3 regions of the Staphylococcus sp. FSL K6-0223 genome follow, and region 2 is predicted to be linked to each of the others. Evidence: a T-box and tRNA genes for the amino acid it is inferred to sense, from the RefSeq annotation. Region 2 holds a T-box; the other regions hold tRNA genes.
What was found. The T-box of region 2 lies ahead of serS (serine--tRNA ligase). A T-box ahead of a tRNA ligase gene usually reads a tRNA of that ligase, here a tRNA-Ser.
Positions count from the first base shown of each region.

Region 1: it encodes a tRNA-Ser, which carries the amino acid that the T-box ahead of serS (serine--tRNA ligase) is inferred to sense. The anticodon was not compared.
Region 3: it encodes a tRNA-Ser, which carries the amino acid that the T-box ahead of serS (serine--tRNA ligase) is inferred to sense. The anticodon was not compared.

Region 1 is NZ_JBBOYX010000002.1:798,263-804,444, reverse strand. Features, by position in the region: gene MHI13_RS14775 (lipoate--protein ligase) at 1-515, shown strand, start outside; gene MHI13_RS14770 (IDEAL domain-containing protein) at 596-814, opposite strand; gene MHI13_RS14765 (competence protein ComK) at 1,034-1,609, shown strand; tRNA gene MHI13_RS14760 (tRNA-Asn) at 1,794-1,868, shown strand; tRNA gene MHI13_RS14755 (tRNA-Ser) at 1,872-1,960, shown strand; gene MHI13_RS14745 (hypothetical protein) at 2,593-2,781, shown strand; gene MHI13_RS14740 (hypothetical protein) at 3,301-3,471, shown strand; gene MHI13_RS14735 (Ltp family lipoprotein) at 3,629-4,300, opposite strand; gene MHI13_RS14730 (hypothetical protein) at 4,313-4,687, opposite strand; gene MHI13_RS14725 (gallidermin family lantibiotic) at 5,760-5,894, shown strand; gene MHI13_RS14720 (lantibiotic dehydratase) at 5,991-6,182, shown strand, end outside.
Region 2 is NZ_JBBOYX010000004.1:269,609-275,790, reverse strand. Features, by position in the region: gene gyrA (DNA gyrase subunit A) at 1-712, shown strand, start outside; gene MHI13_RS22065 (NAD(P)H-hydrate dehydratase) at 891-1,703, opposite strand; gene hutH (histidine ammonia-lyase) at 2,119-3,624, shown strand; T-box leader at 3,701-3,914, shown strand; gene serS (serine--tRNA ligase) at 3,998-5,284, shown strand; gene MHI13_RS22050 (AzlC family ABC transporter permease) at 5,622-6,182, shown strand, end outside.
Region 3 is NZ_JBBOYX010000001.1:1,682,114-1,688,295, reverse strand. Features, by position in the region: gene MHI13_RS08285 (HsdM family class I SAM-dependent methyltransferase) at 1-310, shown strand, start outside; gene MHI13_RS08280 (restriction endonuclease) at 403-1,518, shown strand; tRNA gene MHI13_RS08275 (tRNA-Ser) at 1,964-2,052, opposite strand; tRNA gene MHI13_RS08270 (tRNA-Asn) at 2,056-2,130, opposite strand; gene MHI13_RS08265 (competence protein ComK) at 2,275-2,859, opposite strand; gene MHI13_RS08260 (IDEAL domain-containing protein) at 3,067-3,285, shown strand; gene MHI13_RS08255 (SAR1012 family small protein) at 3,353-3,451, opposite strand; gene MHI13_RS08250 (TM2 domain-containing protein) at 3,540-3,752, opposite strand; gene MHI13_RS08245 (GNAT family N-acetyltransferase) at 3,896-4,447, shown strand; gene MHI13_RS08240 (1,4-dihydroxy-2-naphthoate polyprenyltransferase) at 4,495-5,433, opposite strand; gene MHI13_RS08235 (isochorismate synthase) at 5,614-6,182, shown strand, end outside.

The DNA of each region.
Region 1 (6,182 bases), on a different contig from region 2:
AAGTTCAAAATGCGTTAAAAGTTAATCCTGCTAAAATTAAATCTAAAGGCGTTAAATCTGTAAGAAAACGTGTGGCTAACATTGATGAATTTTTAGAAGAACCACTAAATATTAATGAATTTAAGCAAATTATTCTAAAGACTATTTTTGGGGAAAATGAAGTAGAAGAATATGTATTAACTGATGACGATTGGACTAAAATCAAACAGTTAAGCAACGAAAAATACCGTACTTGGGAATGGAATTATGGTAAAAATCCTAAATATAATTTTGAGCGTGAAGAAAAATTTGAAAAGGGATTTATACAAATTAAATTTGATGTTAAAAAAGGACGTATTGAACATGCGAAAATATTTGGAGACTTCTTTGGAGAAGGCGATGTAACCGAACTTGAATATGCACTTGAAGGTTGTTTACATGACTTCGAGCATATTGAGGAAGCATTATCCAATTATGATCTATACCATTATTTTGGTGATATTGATAAATATGAAATTATAAGATTAATGTCTTAAATAAAATAAAAAAGGTCTATTCTCTAAACTTAAATTAAAGTAGGGAATAGACCTTTTATAATGAGTGACTCGAATCTAATTTATTCACTGAGAAAAGCCTCCAATTTTTTATATTCATCTGTGTACTGTTTGAAATCTTTCTCATTCTTATTAACAAGTGCTTCGTCGATAAGAGTCTCAAGTTTTTTCTTCCTAGCTTCTCTTAATGCTTCATCAATTACAAGTTCTACACCTAAATCATTAACTGTTGTTACAAAGTCTTCAAGTGTAGTGTATTTTACATTTGTATTATGATTCATGAAAATCACTACCTTTCCTATTTATTGATATATGAGTATTATACAGTTTTTAATTTTTGAAATCAATGAATATTCTGACATTTTAAAAGAAATATGTGTAAAAAGAAAATAAAAGTAGAACTTGACTTAATTTAAGGCTCGTATAAAATAAAATTAAGTTATTATTATTAAAAGAAAATAGTAACAATAATTTATTTTTTTGTGAAGTGAGGTAATCGAATGACTAATTTTAGTGAATCAATCTATGTTATTAGAAAAGGTGACATGTTAATTCGACCAAGGTATGATGAATATCAGCAAACTTCAGGTGCAGAAATTATAAGATTTGATAAATCACGAAAGGAGAGTCCATTTAAAGTTCAAAGAATTATCGAGAGGTCCTGCAAATTCTATGGTAATAGCTACCTTAGTAAAAAATCTGAAACTAATAGAATTACAGGTATCTCTAGTAAACCACCTATTTTACTTACCCCTTTATTTCCAACTTATTTTTTTCCAACACATTCTGATCGACAAGACGAAAACATCTGGATAAACATGCATTATATCGACAGCATCAAAGAACTTAAAAATCGTAAAAGTAAAGTGATATTTGCTAATGGTGAATCATTTATATTAAACGTTTCATATCATAGCTTATGGCATCAATATACAAATGCGATTATTTATTATTATATGGTAGATAAACATGCACGTATGAAATCAAATAATCCAGAACAACCCATTGATTATAATCAATCATCGTTAAATATATTTGAAGCTCTCTCAAGGTATTCTCTTTTAGATGATAAGTAGACACCATTTTAATATTTTTAACTACACAAATTAAGATTAAAATTGTTTGTTTAATTTTAAAATATGCGGGGCGTTAATATTAAATTAGTGTAAATGTTCCGTATATTTTTTTAAGATTTCTCTTGAAAAACTGAACAGGATTGATATAATAATATTTGTGCTTGATAGAGATAAATTAAATTAATCCGCAGTAGCTCAGTGGTAGAGCTATCGGCTGTTAACCGATCGGTCGTAGGTTCGAATCCTACCTGCGGAGCCATATGGAAACGTACTCAAGTTGGCTGAAGAGGCGCCCCTGCTAAGGGTGTAGGTCGCGAGAGCGGCGCGAGGGTTCGAATCCCTCCGTTTCCGTACAGACGCTTATAATGGTATAAATCCATTATAAGCGTTATTTTTTTGCCTTCTTATAAATCCTTTTGTATCAATGGTTTGAATGTGTTTTGTTAAATTTATACTTCTTAATAGTTTTTATCCGTTTAAAAATTTTTAGTCAAATTGTGACTATGAGTATGATAATTAAGCTTTATTTTAGTCACAACATTTTCTGATTTAGTCACAAGAAAATCTCATTTAAATATTTAACTACTTCTTTATCTTCTTTGTTCTCAAATTCTTTAATTAAATTTGAATATATCTTGAGTGTTGTATGTATATTAGCATGACCAAATCTTTTTGAAATATATTGGATTGAAACGCCTTTAGTTAATAGGTAACCACAATGTGTAATCTCATTAAAGATAAATTATTAATAAGGCTTTAGTGAGGGATGAGTAATACTGAAAGTGAAAATTTGTCCAAGGTTAGACAATTAATCTTGAATCAAAATGATCTAACCACTGAAGAAAAAGAAACATTATTAAACGAATTAGAAAACATGTATGAACTAAAAAAATGTCAAATTATGAGTTGATGCAGAGTAATGTAAATTTGTTAAAAATTTCCAAGGATTAATTTCAAATCGCTCAGGTAAAGAAATTAATATTGTGTCTGAACAACCCCAAAGTGAAGATTGTAAAGATTGGAACGATGTATTAGTTGAAAACCATTTTAATAATAAAGAAAGACTTCAAACTAAAGCCTATTCAAATGTAATTGTTTCTGAGAAAAATGAATATACAGAATCATCTAAGCCTAAAAAGAATAAAAAAGATTTACAAACAATGGAATTATAAATTTATTTATAATACAAAAATGTTATAATATTTTTATAGGTCGACGACAATGCGTGGAACTTATAAAACAAAATACATTGAATACAGTAGCCAGCCTACTATGAGGCTAGGCGATAATTGAATATCATAGTATAAGGAGCCATGCCATAAAAGGTCACGGCTCTTTTAATTTTATTTGAACAAAATCGAGGCACACCATGAAGTTTTACATCCTAAACAATAATTTTTATAATAAAAAATTTAAAGAAATTTTGAACTTAAAAGATTACGAAATTATTAGAAAAAATGAAGGTTCAAGACCTTATTTTTATTCAATTGATATTAATAATAAAATCATTTTACTCCCTTTAAGGTCTAATTCTTCTAAAATTATTAAGGAAAATGAAAAACATTTACAAAAAAAATTAATAACTATATATTGAGATATATAAAAGATAAGGCGTTATTGATAGATACCAAAACCACAGATAGAAGTTCTCTTAAATACTTTCATAAAAATTGAATCTTGATGAAAAAATTATGAATAAAAGAAAATCTATTTTAATAAATGAACTAGAAAAAAATGGGGAGAGTAAGTTTTTTAAAAAACTAGCTAATACTGTTGAAAACACTGAGAAAATCACAAAACTATATAACTATAAATCTCTTTTGGAAATTGATGGTCGTTTAGACCCGAAAAGCAATTTTTAGTTTTGCAACCTCTTTTACGGTATCTCTTATTTTGACATCTAAAATCATAAGACCATAATCCGTTAACTTTTTATATAATCATTTTTAATTGTTCCTCTCTCGTTGTTTATTTTTCATGTTGTTAAAAATAGGGCGGATATTTAACCGCCCTCAATACTTAATTATCTAAATGATCAATAGCATATTTTGCTTCAGAGTCGGTAAACTTCTCACCATATTCGGATACTAATATATCGTAAATTGCATCATCAGACATGTGCATATCTTTAGCATAAGATTTTGCTTTTTCTAGTGCGTTTTTTTCATAATTGGCATCAAGATGATCTATAGCAAATTGTGCATCTTCTTTATTAAACTTTTCTCCATATTCCGATGTTAATTGATCATATATTCCTTGTTTTGACATATGCAAATCTTTAGAATATGTTTTTGCTTTTTCTAGTGCAGCTTTTTCTAAACGTGTACCTTCAACAGATGTGGCATCGTTTTCTTTATTTGTTGTATTGTCATCCTTTTGATACTTATCGTTTATTTCTTTATCTGTACTACTATCATCATAATTTATGTTTTCTGTATTATTGGCTGTATCTTCTGTTTCATTATCTGTCTTTACGGTAGGTTGTTTTTCATAATTATTTGTTTTGAGGTTACCAACATAAGTTATACTAGATAACGCTATAACTACTATTGCCACTGTTATGATTGATTTTGTAATAGAAGGCCATTTACTATATCGCCACATTACAAATAAACCAAGTGGGAAAATAAATATTAAAGTTAAAACAATAAACCATTCTTGTTTATACCATGATGTTGATTCTTGTTGCATTAAAATATCCTCCTATGTATCTATTTGATGAGTTGTTAAAATTTTGATTTGTAATATATTGAGAAAAGGTAAATTAGAATATTTAATAGAGTAGAAATAAAGGTTTAGAAAAATAAAAGTAGTAGGAAGTTTAAAAAACTTACTAAGTTTAAGAAGGGTAGTGCAGTTGTGTGTAGTAACTGCATGTTCTATTTGATTTAAAGGGATTAATGAAGTTAATTCATTGCTTTTTAAATAATAAGAATCAGATGTTTCTCTAATGTTAGCAGATGATGATAAGCGTTCATTAATGTATAAATCATTACCCGAGATTAAACATTCTAATTTATTAGGCATCTCTATATATTTAACATTAATATCATCAATCAGCTCCTTATATTGATGCATAATTCTCACTCCTTATTTAGTTTTAGAAATTGTATATCTGTTATTTGTTTTTAAACATCAACTCCTATTAAAAGTTTAAATTATGCATAATTTTTATATAAAAAAGAGAACGCACTTATACTAATGGTTAATTTATTAGTAAGTTAGCGTTCTCTTTATTTATCGCTATTTCATTTGCTTTTTAATCTATGAAATTTTATCGCTTTAAAAACATCATATAGTCAATTATATATGTAGCAATAAATTCATGAGTAGCATTTTATAGTTGATCACTAATGTTAATTCTTATTTTAAAACCTACTTAAAGCCTATAAGCATATTATATATAATATTAAACAAAAGTTCGATAATAAAATTCTAAAATATTGAATTAAAGTATTGCGTAAAATTTGTTTAATAGTGAATTGAAATATAATTCAAAGTGTACGAATAATACTTAAAATAAAGTAGATTTAAACAAGTTTTGGTTTTGAGTTTTAGTATAGAGGGGTAGAGTTGCTAATAGTAATTAAAAATATATAATAGTAAACAATTCAAACTAGTTAAGCTTGCTAATTAATTCAATCTGTTAGCTGGATTGTTTACAAGGCATAAAAATGCTTTTATTTTTGTATATAAAGAAGATAAAGCTAATTTGTATAATAAATTTATTCTTATTAAGAAGTCATCATTATTTATTAATTATATTTGTTTTTGTTAAATGTCACTGTTTTATTAGTGACTACTATGAGGTTAAAGAATATGGTATTTCCTAAAAAAGTGTGTATTTTTTATAAAAATTATAGTATTCGTTTACTATAAGACTAGGAAGTATAATTGAATAACTTAGATTTAAGTGGAGCTATGACTATACAGTCATGGCTTTTTAATATGTAAATTTTACTTTAGAGTGTAAGTATATGTGATAACACTGTATTCTCATTATTTAATAAAGTTAGTACTAATTTAAACTATTATATTATTACACATATGTAATAATAATGATAAAATATAGAAATATTTTTAAACTCGTATTAATATGTAATTGAAAAGAATTTAAATATTCTTTTAAAAAAATTAAGGAGTGATTCGAATGAAAGTTGTTAAAGAAAAGAAAGAACTTTTTGATCTTGACGTTAAAGTAAATGCGAGAGACATGAATAATTCAGAATCAGGTCCACCTAATACAAGTTTAATATGGTGTACGGATGGATGCGCTAAACGGTAAAAACTTGTAATTCTCTAGTAAAAAGTGTTGATTTAAGTGCAATGTTTGAGCAGAGTTCCTTATAAAGGGCTCTGCTTTATTTTTAGAGGTGAATAAATGAAAAGTATTTTTAATACGTCTAGCTATTACATTATTAGAGCTCCTTTACTTCCTGTTTCTATTTATAATACTTATTTAAAAAATGATGAAATAGATTATTCCTCTTTTTTTCAAAACAAAATTATTGAAGAAACCATTTTGACTACGACATATCATTTATATCAAAGCTTAACTAATATCTCATTTGAT
Region 2 (6,182 bases):
ACGCTTAACAACTGGTAATGAAGATATACTTATCGGTACATCGCACGCATCACTTATTCGCTTCCCTGAATCTGCCTTACGTCCTTTAGGTCGTACAGCAGCAGGTGTGAAAGGTATCACACTACGTGAGGGCGACGTGGTTGTAGGTTTAGACGTGGCTCACGCAGAAAGTGAAGATGAAGTTCTAGTTGTTACTGAAAATGGATACGGTAAACGTACGCCAGTAGATGAATACCGATTATCTAATCGTGGTGGTAAAGGTATTAAAACAGCAACAATTACTGAACGTAACGGTAATATCGTTTGTATCACAACAGTTACTGGTGAAGAAGACTTAATGGTTGTTACCAATGCAGGTGTAATCATTCGCTTAGATGTGGAAGATATCTCTCAAAATGGTCGTGCTGCACAAGGTGTACGTCTAATGAGATTAGGCGAAGGCCAATTTGTTTCAACAGTAGCTAAAGTTAAAGAGGAAGAAGATAATCAAGCAGACTCAGATGATACTGATGCTAGCGAGACAGCAACTGAAGAAGTTATTGATGACCAAACACCTGGTAATGCTATTCATACAGAAGAAGCTGAAGATGTAACTAATGACGAATCAGACGATAACGCTAATGATGATAGAATCGATGTTCGACAAGACTTTATGGATCGTGTAAATGAAGATATTGAAAGTGCTTCAGACGACGATGATGACAACGAATAATAGATATCAAAGCAGGTTCTCGCTTTATAGTGAGATCCTGTTAATTTTTAGACTACCCTGCTTGAGGGTAGTCTTTTTTATTATAAAAAAAAGCACACCAGCAATAGGTATTCACAATAAGTGAACGTCATTGAGGTGTGCATCGTAAATAGAATTTAGTATATAACGTTTCTATAACTTAACCTTCTAATTGTTTCATAACATAAGGAATTTCACTGATTAAACGAGAAGGTGGTACGACATACATAGACTCAGATAATTTCTCTCCAATATAACTATGTGTGTAAGTCGCACTTGTAACAGCATCTTTAAGACTATCAAATTGACCAACGAAGCTTGTAATCATACCAGCAAGTGTATCTCCCATACCACCAGTAGCCATTGCAGGGGTACCGATAGATAATTTGTAAGCATCATCTTTAAAGTAAATTTCAGTACCATGTTGTTTTAATACAACAGTAGCACCTAAGTTATTAACAGCTTCACGATTACGTTCATATGTTTGTTCTTCGATAGGAATCCCACTTAAACGTTCCCATTCTTTTTGATGAGGAGTGAAAATCACACGACATGTAGGAATTTGAGGTTTCAATTTACTAAATATAGTAATTGCATCTCCATCTACAATAAGATTTTGGTGTGGTTGAATATTTTGTAGTAAAAACGTAATCGCATTATTACCTTTAAAGTCCACACCTAATCCAGGCCCGATTAAGATACTATCGGTAGCTTCGATCATTTTAGTTAGCATCTTCGTATCATTGATATCAATTACCATTGCTTCTGGGCAACGTGAATGTAATGCTGCATGATTATTAGGATGTGTTGCGACTGTAATTAATCCACTACCACTATAGACGCATGCGCGCGCAGCAAGCATAATTGCGCCACCCATATTGGCAGAACCACCAATTAATAAAATCTTACCATAATCGCCTTTATGCGTTTCATCTTTTCTTATAGGAATGTTAACTGAATCTAACGTTTCCATAATGACATAACCTCCGTTAAAAAACTCACTTCTCGCATCTCGTACACAAGACATCCGACCGTCTTAAATTTCACTTTATAAATTGTTGTGTACATCCATTTTTAAGAAATTAAAGTCCTTTAAAATTGCCCAATCTCTTTTAAATACAATAGAAAATACTATACCTGTAATACTCTTTAGTCAATAGCTATTTTAGAAATTTAATAATGAATACCTCTATCCCCACAAAATATCAAAAATACCATTTCCATCTACCTTATTAAAATAATAAATAATAATATTCCTATTTCTTTAACCTGTTAAATTATTACATTGATAATGCATTATAAAAAGTGCAAAAAGTGTTGTTAATATAAAAATGAAAACGTATACTTTCCTGTAATGGGGTTAAAATTTAAACAAAGGGGTTGTTTATATGACATTAATTTTAGATGGAGAGGCTTTGACTATTAAGGAAATTAAAACGTTTTTAAGCCAAGACTTACAAATTGATATTTCAGAGGATGCCATTGAACGAGTGACGAAAAGTCGCCAAGTCGTTGAACGTATCATACAGAATAAAGAAACAATCTATGGTATCACAACTGGCTTCGGTCTATTTAGTGATGTTTTAATCGATCCAGGTCAATATAACGAATTACAAGTCAATCTCATTCGTTCACATGCATGTGGTATCGGGAAACCATTTTCAGAAGAAGTGGCATTAGTCATGATGGTGTTGCGCTTAAATACATTATTGAAGGGGCATTCAGGTGCGACACTTGAGTTAGTTGAACAACTAAAATTCTTCATTAACGAACGTATTATTCCAGTGATTCCGCAACAAGGTTCATTAGGGGCATCAGGGGATTTAGCACCTTTATCACATCTTGCACTTGCACTCATTGGTGAGGGTGACGTTTATTATAACAATGAACAAGTTGACAGTCGCTACGTCCTTAATGAGTTAGGTCGTGAACCGTTAAAACTACAAGCTAAAGAAGGCTTGGCACTTATCAATGGGACACAAGCAATGACAGCTCAAGGTGTGATTAATTTCATTGAAGCGGAGGATTTAGGTTATCAAGTGGAATGGATTGCTTCACTCACGCATCAAGCTTTAAATGGTATTACAGATGCGTATAATCATAACGTGCACAAAGTCCGGAATATTAAAGAACAAGTAGATGTGGCAGCACGCATGCTTAACTGGCTTGAAGATTCACAGCTTACGACACGTCAAGCTGAATTACGAGTGCAGGACGCTTATAGTTTACGTTGTATTCCTCAAATCCATGGCGCAAGTTTCCAAGTGTTCAATTATGTAAGAGAAAAATTAGAATTTGAGATGAATGCAGCTAACGATAATCCTCTTATTTTCGATGAGGATGATGAAACATTAGTGATTTCAGGTGGTAACTTCCACGGTCAACCAGTCGCACTTGCATTAGACCATCTGAAATTAGGTGTGAGTGAATTAGCCAACGTTGCAGAGCGACGTCTAGAACGTTTGATTAATCCTCAATTAAATGGAGATTTACCTGCATTTTTAAGTCCTGAGCCAGGGTTACAAAGTGGCGCTATGATTATGCAATATGCTGCTGCAAGCCTTGTCTCTGAAAATAAAACCCTCGCACATCCAGCGAGTGTAGATTCAATTCCATCTTCAGCAAACCAAGAAGATCATGTATCAATGGGCACAATTGCTTCAAGACATGGTTACCAAATGATTGAGAATACACGTCGTGTGATTGCGATTGAATGTGTCATCGCATTGCAAGCTGTGGAATTAAAAGGTGTAGATAAATTATCTCCTAAAACACGTGAGAAATATGAAGAATATCGTAAAATCGTGCCTTCAATCAATCAAGATCGACAATTCCACAAAGATATCGAAGCGGTAGCGCAGTATCTAAAAGATGATGCTTATCACAGAGCATAAATACGAGGTAGTTTACACACATTTACATTTACTTGAAAAGTTCAAAAGACTTTGCTATATTAAAAATAACTTAATAAAACATTGTTCGTAGGCTAAGTAGCATTAACCGGACGATTTCAGAGAACTTGTGGTTAGTGAGAACAAGTAATCGACTTTGGTGTGAATCTACCTACTTTATGAGAGCAATCGGTAATAACCGTTATTTTAGTTAAGTGCAGTTTAGAATAAGTGATTCAACGTTTATTTTAAATTGTTAAATAGGGTGGCAACGCGTAGACCACGTCCCTTGTCTGGGATGTGGTCTTTTTTTATGATTTTATACATACGTGCCCCCAATAAATCTATATTTTATTTGGGAAAGGATGAAGGTTACATGTTAGATATTCGTTTATTTAGAAATGAACCAGAAAAAGTTAAGAGCAAAATTGAATTAAGAGGAGACGATCCTAAGGTCGTTGACGAAGTTTTAGAATTAGATGAACAACGACGTCAATTAATCAGTAAAACTGAAGAAATGAAAGCAAGACGTAATAAAGTCAGTGAAGAAATCGCTCAGAAGAAACGTAATAAAGAAGATGCTGATGACGTTATTGCAGAAATGCGTAACTTAGGTGATGAAATTAAAGAAAACGATGCTAAATTAAATGAAGTTGATAATAAAGTGAGAGACATTTTAATCCGTATTCCAAATTTAATTAACGACGATGTACCTCAAGGGGATTCAGATGAAGAAAACGTTGAATTGAAAAAATGGGGTACACCACGTGAATTCGATTTCGAACCAAAAGCACACTGGGATTTAGTTGAAGAATTAAAAATGGCAGACTTCGAACGTGCTGCTAAAGTATCTGGTGCGCGTTTCGTTTACTTAACTAAAGATGGAGCATTATTAGAACGTGCATTAATGAACTACATGATTACGAAACATACAACTCAACATGGTTACACAGAAATGATGACACCTCAATTAGTGAATGCAGATACTATGTTTGGTACAGGTCAACTTCCTAAATTCGAAGAAGATTTATTTAAAGTCGAAAAAGAAGGCCTATACACAATTCCAACAGCAGAAGTACCTTTAACAAACTTCTACAGAGATGAAATCATTCAACCAGGAGTGTTACCTGAAAAATTTACTGGGCAAACGGCATGTTTCCGTAGTGAAGCGGGTTCAGCTGGTAGAGATACAAGAGGATTAATTCGTTTACACCAATTCGATAAAGTTGAAATGGTTCGTATCGAAAAACCTGAAGATTCTTGGGATGCTTTAGAAGATATGACTAAAAATGCTGAATCAATTTTAGAAGAATTAGGATTACCATATCGTCGAGTTATCTTATGTACAGGCGACATTGGCTTCAGCGCTAGTAAAACATATGACCTAGAAGTATGGTTACCAAGTTACAATGACTATAAAGAAATTAGTTCTTGCTCAAACTGTACTGATTTCCAAGCACGTCGTGCTAACATTCGCTTTAAACGTGATAACTCAGCTAAACCAGAATTAGCTCATACATTAAATGGTAGTGGTTTAGCCGTAGGTCGTACATTTGCAGCTATCGTTGAAAATTATCAAAATGAAGACGGTACAATCACAATTCCTGAAGCATTAGTTCCATTCATGGGTGGAAAAACTAAAATTTCTAAACCTACAAAATAATAACTTAAAAATAGGCTGAATAATTACTACAATACAACGATGAATGACTCAATTAATTATTTGAACTGTCGACATGATCTTAACGATTTTGTCGACAGTTTTTTTTGTTGAACAGGGTAGGGGAAGAGAAATAATTCAACTTCAAATCTTCAAAAATGAGAGGGATGTCTAAAAGAAGAAACAAAATTCTGAAATTTTATAATCGTTGTATTTACAACGATTTGACTATGAGGTTTGTCTTACGTCACACAAACCGAAGTCTAAAAATATTGAACAACTTTTCCAAATATAATAGACTTATTTTACTATTTTAGAAAGTGGAATGGAGGCTGATCAAATGACCCATCTTTCATTTAAGCAAGGGGTAAAAGAATGTATTCCTACTTTATTTGGATATGCAGGAGTAGGTTTATCATTTGGTATCGTAGCAGCCTCTCAAAACTTTAGTATCTTAGAAATTATTTTATTATGTCTCATTATTTACGCCGGTGCCGCACAATTTATTGTTTGCGCTTTAGCGATTACAGGTACTCCAATATCTGCTATCGTTCTAACCACACTTATCGTTAACTCACGTATGTTTCTATTAAGTATGACTTTGGCGCCTAATTATAAACAATATGGATTATGGAATAGGGTAGGTCTCGGTACATTATTAACCGATGAAACCTTCGGAGTTGCTATTACGCCATATATTAAAGGTGAAAAGATTAATGATCGTTGGCTTCATGGTCTTAATATCACAGCATATCTTTTTTGGACTATTTCGTGTGTGGCCGGCGCCCTTTTCGGCAAATATATTTCTAATCCTAATGCACTTGGATTAGACTATGCGATTACTGCAATGTTCATTTTCTTAGGTATATCTCAATTTGAGTCAGTGAAGAAATCAAGATTT
Region 3 (6,182 bases), on a different contig from region 2:
TAGGAACGATGGATATAAAAGAACAGCTAGAGGTATTCAAGTAAAAGATTCACCAGTAGAAAGATATCGTGATATTTTAAAAATATATAAAGCAGGTAATAAAGCCAAAGTTAATGAGAACTTATGGGATCTCAATAAGGTTTATATAGAAGACTTTATTGATGATTCAGGCGTCGATTGGAACTTTGATCAACATGTGACAATAGATACAGTCCCCAAAATAGAAGATTTTAAAAAAACTGTATCTGATTATTTATCTTGGGAAGTTACTCAAATTTTAAAAAATAAAAAGACTGTGGGAAAGATGTAAGCCCTCGTTTAAATAAATTAGAAAAAAATTTTGTTGAAAACGGGGGCGAATTTAAAACGTTTCAAATAAAAGAATTATTTGAAAAACGTACTATGAAAGGCTTCCCTAAAAAAGGTGAAAATCTGGTTGAAAATAGTGAAGGCTATCATGTATTTGGTCAAAATATAAAATATCAATATGAGCAAAAGGTTCTACTAGATGAGAAATATTTACATCGAGTTGACCCTAAAAAGCCTATATTGGCTTACACATCTAGTGCAGCAGAAATTGGTATTATTTCTGAAAGTTTTTATAGAAGTGGTGACAATGGTGCCTTTCAAGGTTTAATACCGAAATTTCAAGAATATAATTATAAACATATATTATATTTTTTAGCTATCTTATCTCTTCATTTTAAAAACATGGGTTATACAACAGGTATGTCTCATATTAATGATTTGAATATTAAACTCCCTTATAAAAATAATGAAATATATTTTGAATACATGGAAAAATATATTGAAGAATTAGAAGCAGAACGTATTGAAGAATTAGAAGCATATTTACAAGTGACAGGATTGTCTGATTATAAAATTACAAAAAAAGAACAAGAATCGCTTGACAAATATAACTCCATGGTTAAAAATCCAAGAGCAGAGCAGAGCAGAGCAGAGCAGAGCAGAGCAGAGCAGAGCAGAGCAGAGCAGAGCAGAGCAATAATGACGTTTAACTCTAGAGAATTATTTGGCAAAGCTACTAGGGGGAAACGTTTGAAAAGCGCTGACCGCGTCCCTGGTGATTTGCCTTTTATCACAGCGGGAGAATCGAAAACAGGTGTTTCTGACTATATCGGTAATGTTGTTCAAATATTTAGCCCAAACACAATTACAATAGATATGTTTGGGTCATCTAAATATAGAAATTTTAAATATGGAGCAGATGACCATGTAGCAGTTATAGATACTTCTAAATATAATTTAAAAGTAGGTCTATTTTTAACCTCTGCTTATAATAAAGCTGCAAATACAGGCATATTTTCATACGCACGTAATTTTTATGCAAAAGATGCAGATAATTTAAATTTATCCTTACCTGCTTCTGAGAATAAAACGCCTGATTATACATTGATGGAAGAAGTAATTAAAGTAATTGAAAAACAGTGTATAAAAGAAGTTGTGAAATACTCACGATATAAATCAGAAATAACCAAAAAGATAATTCAAAATTAAATGTATCTTATTGATATTATATTCTACTAACCGTATCTTAATTGATACGGTTATTTTATACATACAAGTGTCAAGTGCGTGTCAAAAATGTTCTAATTCATTCTATTTAGTTCTAAAGTTTATCTTAAAAAATGCGATAATTAAGCCATTTTCATACATATCACAATGTACAAAAATGGCCTTAATCAGATAATAACCTCATCAATTTATTCATTGATGGGGTTTAATATTGATGAAAAATCAATAAGTAGTCATTACAATTAAAGCTTAGAGCAGCAAGGAGTATAGAGATTAGGTCGACAACATAACCGACAACTTTTAATATAAAATAGTAAGTTGTCGACCACGTTGTCGGCTTAATATAAAAACTATTTAAAAGTATAAAAAGAAAACCCCGTAATAACGGGGTTTTTAAAGTTATTATAACCTATTTAAATATAACAGACGGAAACGGAGGGATTCGAACCCTCGCGCCGCTCTCGCGACCTACACCCTTAGCAGGGGCGCCTCTTCAGCCAACTTGAGTACGTTTCCATATGGCTCCGCAGGTAGGATTCGAACCTACGACCGATCGGTTAACAGCCGATAGCTCTACCACTGAGCTACTGCGGAATAATATAACGTGTTCTTCAATCAATACAAATACAATTATATCAATAATCTTAAAATTTGCAAGAGATTATCTTTAAAAAATATACGGAACATTTACACTAAATTAATATAATCGTTCCGTATATTTTAAAAATAAACATACAGCTATTTATCTTCTAATAAAGAATAGTGTGAAAGTGCCTCAAAAATATTTAAAGATGTTTTTTCATAATCGATTGGCATATCTGGATTATTAGATTTCATTCTTGCTTGTTTATCAATCATATAGTAATAGAAAATAGAATTAGAATATTGATGCCATAAACTATGAAAAGATACATTTAATGTTAGTGCTTCTTGATTTGCAAAGATAATTTTACTCTTTCTGTTTTTTAATGGCTTAATATCAGAAATATAATGCATATTAATCCATATATTTTCTTCTAAACGGTCTGAATGTGTTGGGAAAAAGTAAGTTGGAAACAATGGTGTGAGAAGGATGGGAGGTTTACTAGTTATTCCAGCAATGCGTTGAGTTTCAGCTTTCTTGCTTAAGTAGTTATTGCCATAAAATCTACAAGATCGTTCAATAATTTTTTGAGTTTTAAAAGGACTTATTTCTCGTGAGGTATCGAATTTGAGGATTTCTGAGCCGTTCGGTTGTTGATGATCGTCAAATGTAGGTCTAATCACCATATCACCTTTACGTATGACATAAATCGTATTAGGAGGTTTATTGAACTGAGTCATAAGATCAGCTCCTTATTTAATTATTTATTATTAAACACGAAGAGTGATTAATAATATAAAATTATTATATAAAAAAAGTATATGTTGTCAAGTTATTATTTAAAAATAAAATTACACTAATTTATTTAGAAAAGTCTGAATATTCATTGATTTCAAAATAAAAAGCTTGTATACTATTTTTAAATTAATAGAAAGGTAGTGAATCTTATGTATTACAATACAAATGTTAAACATACCACACTAGAAGAATTTGTAACGACGGTGAATGATTTAGGTGTAGAACTTGTGATTGACGAAGCGTTACGTTTAGAAAGAAAGAAACAACTTGTAACATTAATTGATGAAGCTTTGGTTAATAGAAATGAAGATGATTTTAATCAATATACTACTGAATTAAAACATTTGGAGGCATTTCTCAATGAGTAAATCCGGTTCCAATGAATCACTATAAAAAGGTCTATTCTCTAAAATAAAGTGAATAGACCTTTTTAAATTATTTTCTTTTTGAATTTCCTTCTATTTTATTTTTAATCCATTTTAAGACATAGCCTGTAATAATTGTTCTCACAATACGTTTAATAAAGTTTTTCATAGTCACATTCTCCTTTTTAAAACTATTATTAATTTATACCCCATTTTCTTTAATTTAAAGAAGAAAGTTTAAAAACTTTCGCTTGTTTTTATCTGGGTATAAAAATATATCCATTATTATCAGCTTTAGTAGTAAAGATAATGATAATGCCATGAATAATCGAAACAATTGTTGGAATAAGTGTCCAAAAGAAGACCAAATGTAATACACCTTGTCCAACTTTATCTGCATAGAACTTGTGAATCCCAACACCACCTAAGAACAATGCACATAATACATATAATGTTTTGTTTACTCTCATATTATGGATGCCTCCTTATTTTTATATTGTAAGTAATTTATGACTAAAATCAAGAATGTCACTTATAAAAGAATCAGTTTATACTTACTATAATATTTAATTTCTTGTAAGAAGATGAGTATGATGTAGATGGAGGGATAAATATGATTAGAAAAGCGACACCAAGTGATAATAAGCAAATTGCAAAACTTTATTATTTAATATGGAAAGATATGGAACTTGACATTGTAAAGGAAATTTCTAAAAAACGTATGATTAATTTGCTTGAACTTAGTATAGTTAATGTACATTATCGTACCTATTATAAAAATATATGGGTATATGAAAAGAATAATGAAGTGGCCGGTTGTATTATCGCTTATGATGGTTCAAAAGAAATGGAGTACGAAGAACAATGGAACCAACTGCCTCTTGAAGAAGATATCAGATTAGTTGGAACACCTTTACCTATAAAAGAAGCTAAAAATGATGAGTGGTATATTGAAGCAGTGGTCACATCGCCTGATTATAGAGGACAAGGTATTGCGACACAATTGTTGGAACACTTGATCACCACAAGTTTTAATAAAAAATGGAGTTTAAATTGTGATTATAATAATGAGAAAGCACTTAAACTTTATAAACAACTAGGTTTCAAATGGGTTGAAGATATTAATTTATATGGCCATGATTATCTACATATGATATATATATAATAATAAAAAAACTAGCATTGTTAAAACACAATGCTAGTTAAAACAAATTAGATTCCACCTAAAAGTGCGCTGATATAAATACCCAAAGCGTACAAAATACCAAAGACTGTATTCGTTTTGCCAGTCGCTGCCATCGCTGGCATCATGCTTGCTGGTGTATCATTTTTATTAAAACGACGAATTGCTTTGATTGGCATTGGGAATGAGAATAATACTAACAAGTAGAATAATGAGCCGCCTGATTTGAATAAAGCAGTAAATATTACGATTAAGTAAGCTAAGATATACATTGCTGCCATAAACGTAATAGAAGCTTTTTTACCTAATAAAATAGATAAGGTTTTACGACCACTTGCTTTATCTTTAACACGGTCACGAATGTTATTAGCCATATTAATTAACCCGATTGTAATGACAATAGGTAAGCTAATCCAAACAATAAAACCATTCACATTACCTGTTTGAATAAAGAATGCAAGTAAAATGATAATCATACCCATAAATAATCCGGAGAATAATTCACCAAATGGCGTCCATGAAATAGGAATAGGTCCACCAGTATATAAATAACCAATTGCCATACATACAATACCAACTGGAATAATCCAAAATGAACTATTAACAGCTAGATATATACCAAGTAAAGCGGCAATAATATAAAAAGCAATTGCTAGATTCATGACAAGTTTTGGACTCATACCATTTCGAACAATCGCGCCACCGATGCCTACAGATGTATGATCGTCTAATCCTTTTTTAAAATCATAATATTCATTAAACATATTAGTCGCTGCTTGAATTAAAAGGCATGCGATTAACATTGCTAAGAATAGGCTGAATTTAATATGATCTTGACTGCCCAGTAAGAAAAGTTTAGCTGTCGCTGTTCCTACTAATACAGGGACAATAGACGCGGTTAAAGTATGAGGTCTCATTAAATGCCAATATTTTCTAACAGTTGAATATTGTTGATATTGATCTGCCATAATGTAATCTACCTCTTATAATATAAAGTTTTAACATATGTATTTTATAGGAATAGGTAAGAAAGGTCAATCAACGTGAAATATTTCTCTAAATTGATTAAGCAATTATGATACGATGAATAACGAAAAATGTTACAATACTTTAATGAGTAAAAAAAGATAATGAAAGAAGTGAAATGAATGGCTGCCAACCTAATGGAAGACAAAATTATGGAATCTATATATGAAAGCAATAAAAACTGGGTTTCTGTTGAAGTCGTGTTAAATAAATCTTTAACACCAAGTGAATTATTTAATTTAACTGAAAAACAAGCTGGAGATCGATTTTATTTGCGATTAAACGATAATATGTCTTCATTTTTCGGCTATCATGCAATTCAAAGATTTAAGAATAACTTTGAAAATAAACAATCTATCTTTCGGGAATGGGAAAAATTTAAAAACGATGTAGAACTAATTCATGTTAATACGCAAAAGCATCACCTTAAAATAGTAGGGGGATTCCAATTTTCAAATCATAAGTCTGATGATGAGTGGCGTGAATTTGGGATTAATCATTTTGTGGTACCTGAAGTACTTATTTCTTCAGTTAACAATCAAACCATTTTGACATATACAGTTGAAAAAGCTCAATTTGAAATGGAAAAATTAAATCAAATTATTAATTATTTTGAAAATACTCAAGTCGATACGACAGAACGAGAGACAGCTTTAGGCAATGTAACACGCATGGAAGATATTTATGTTGA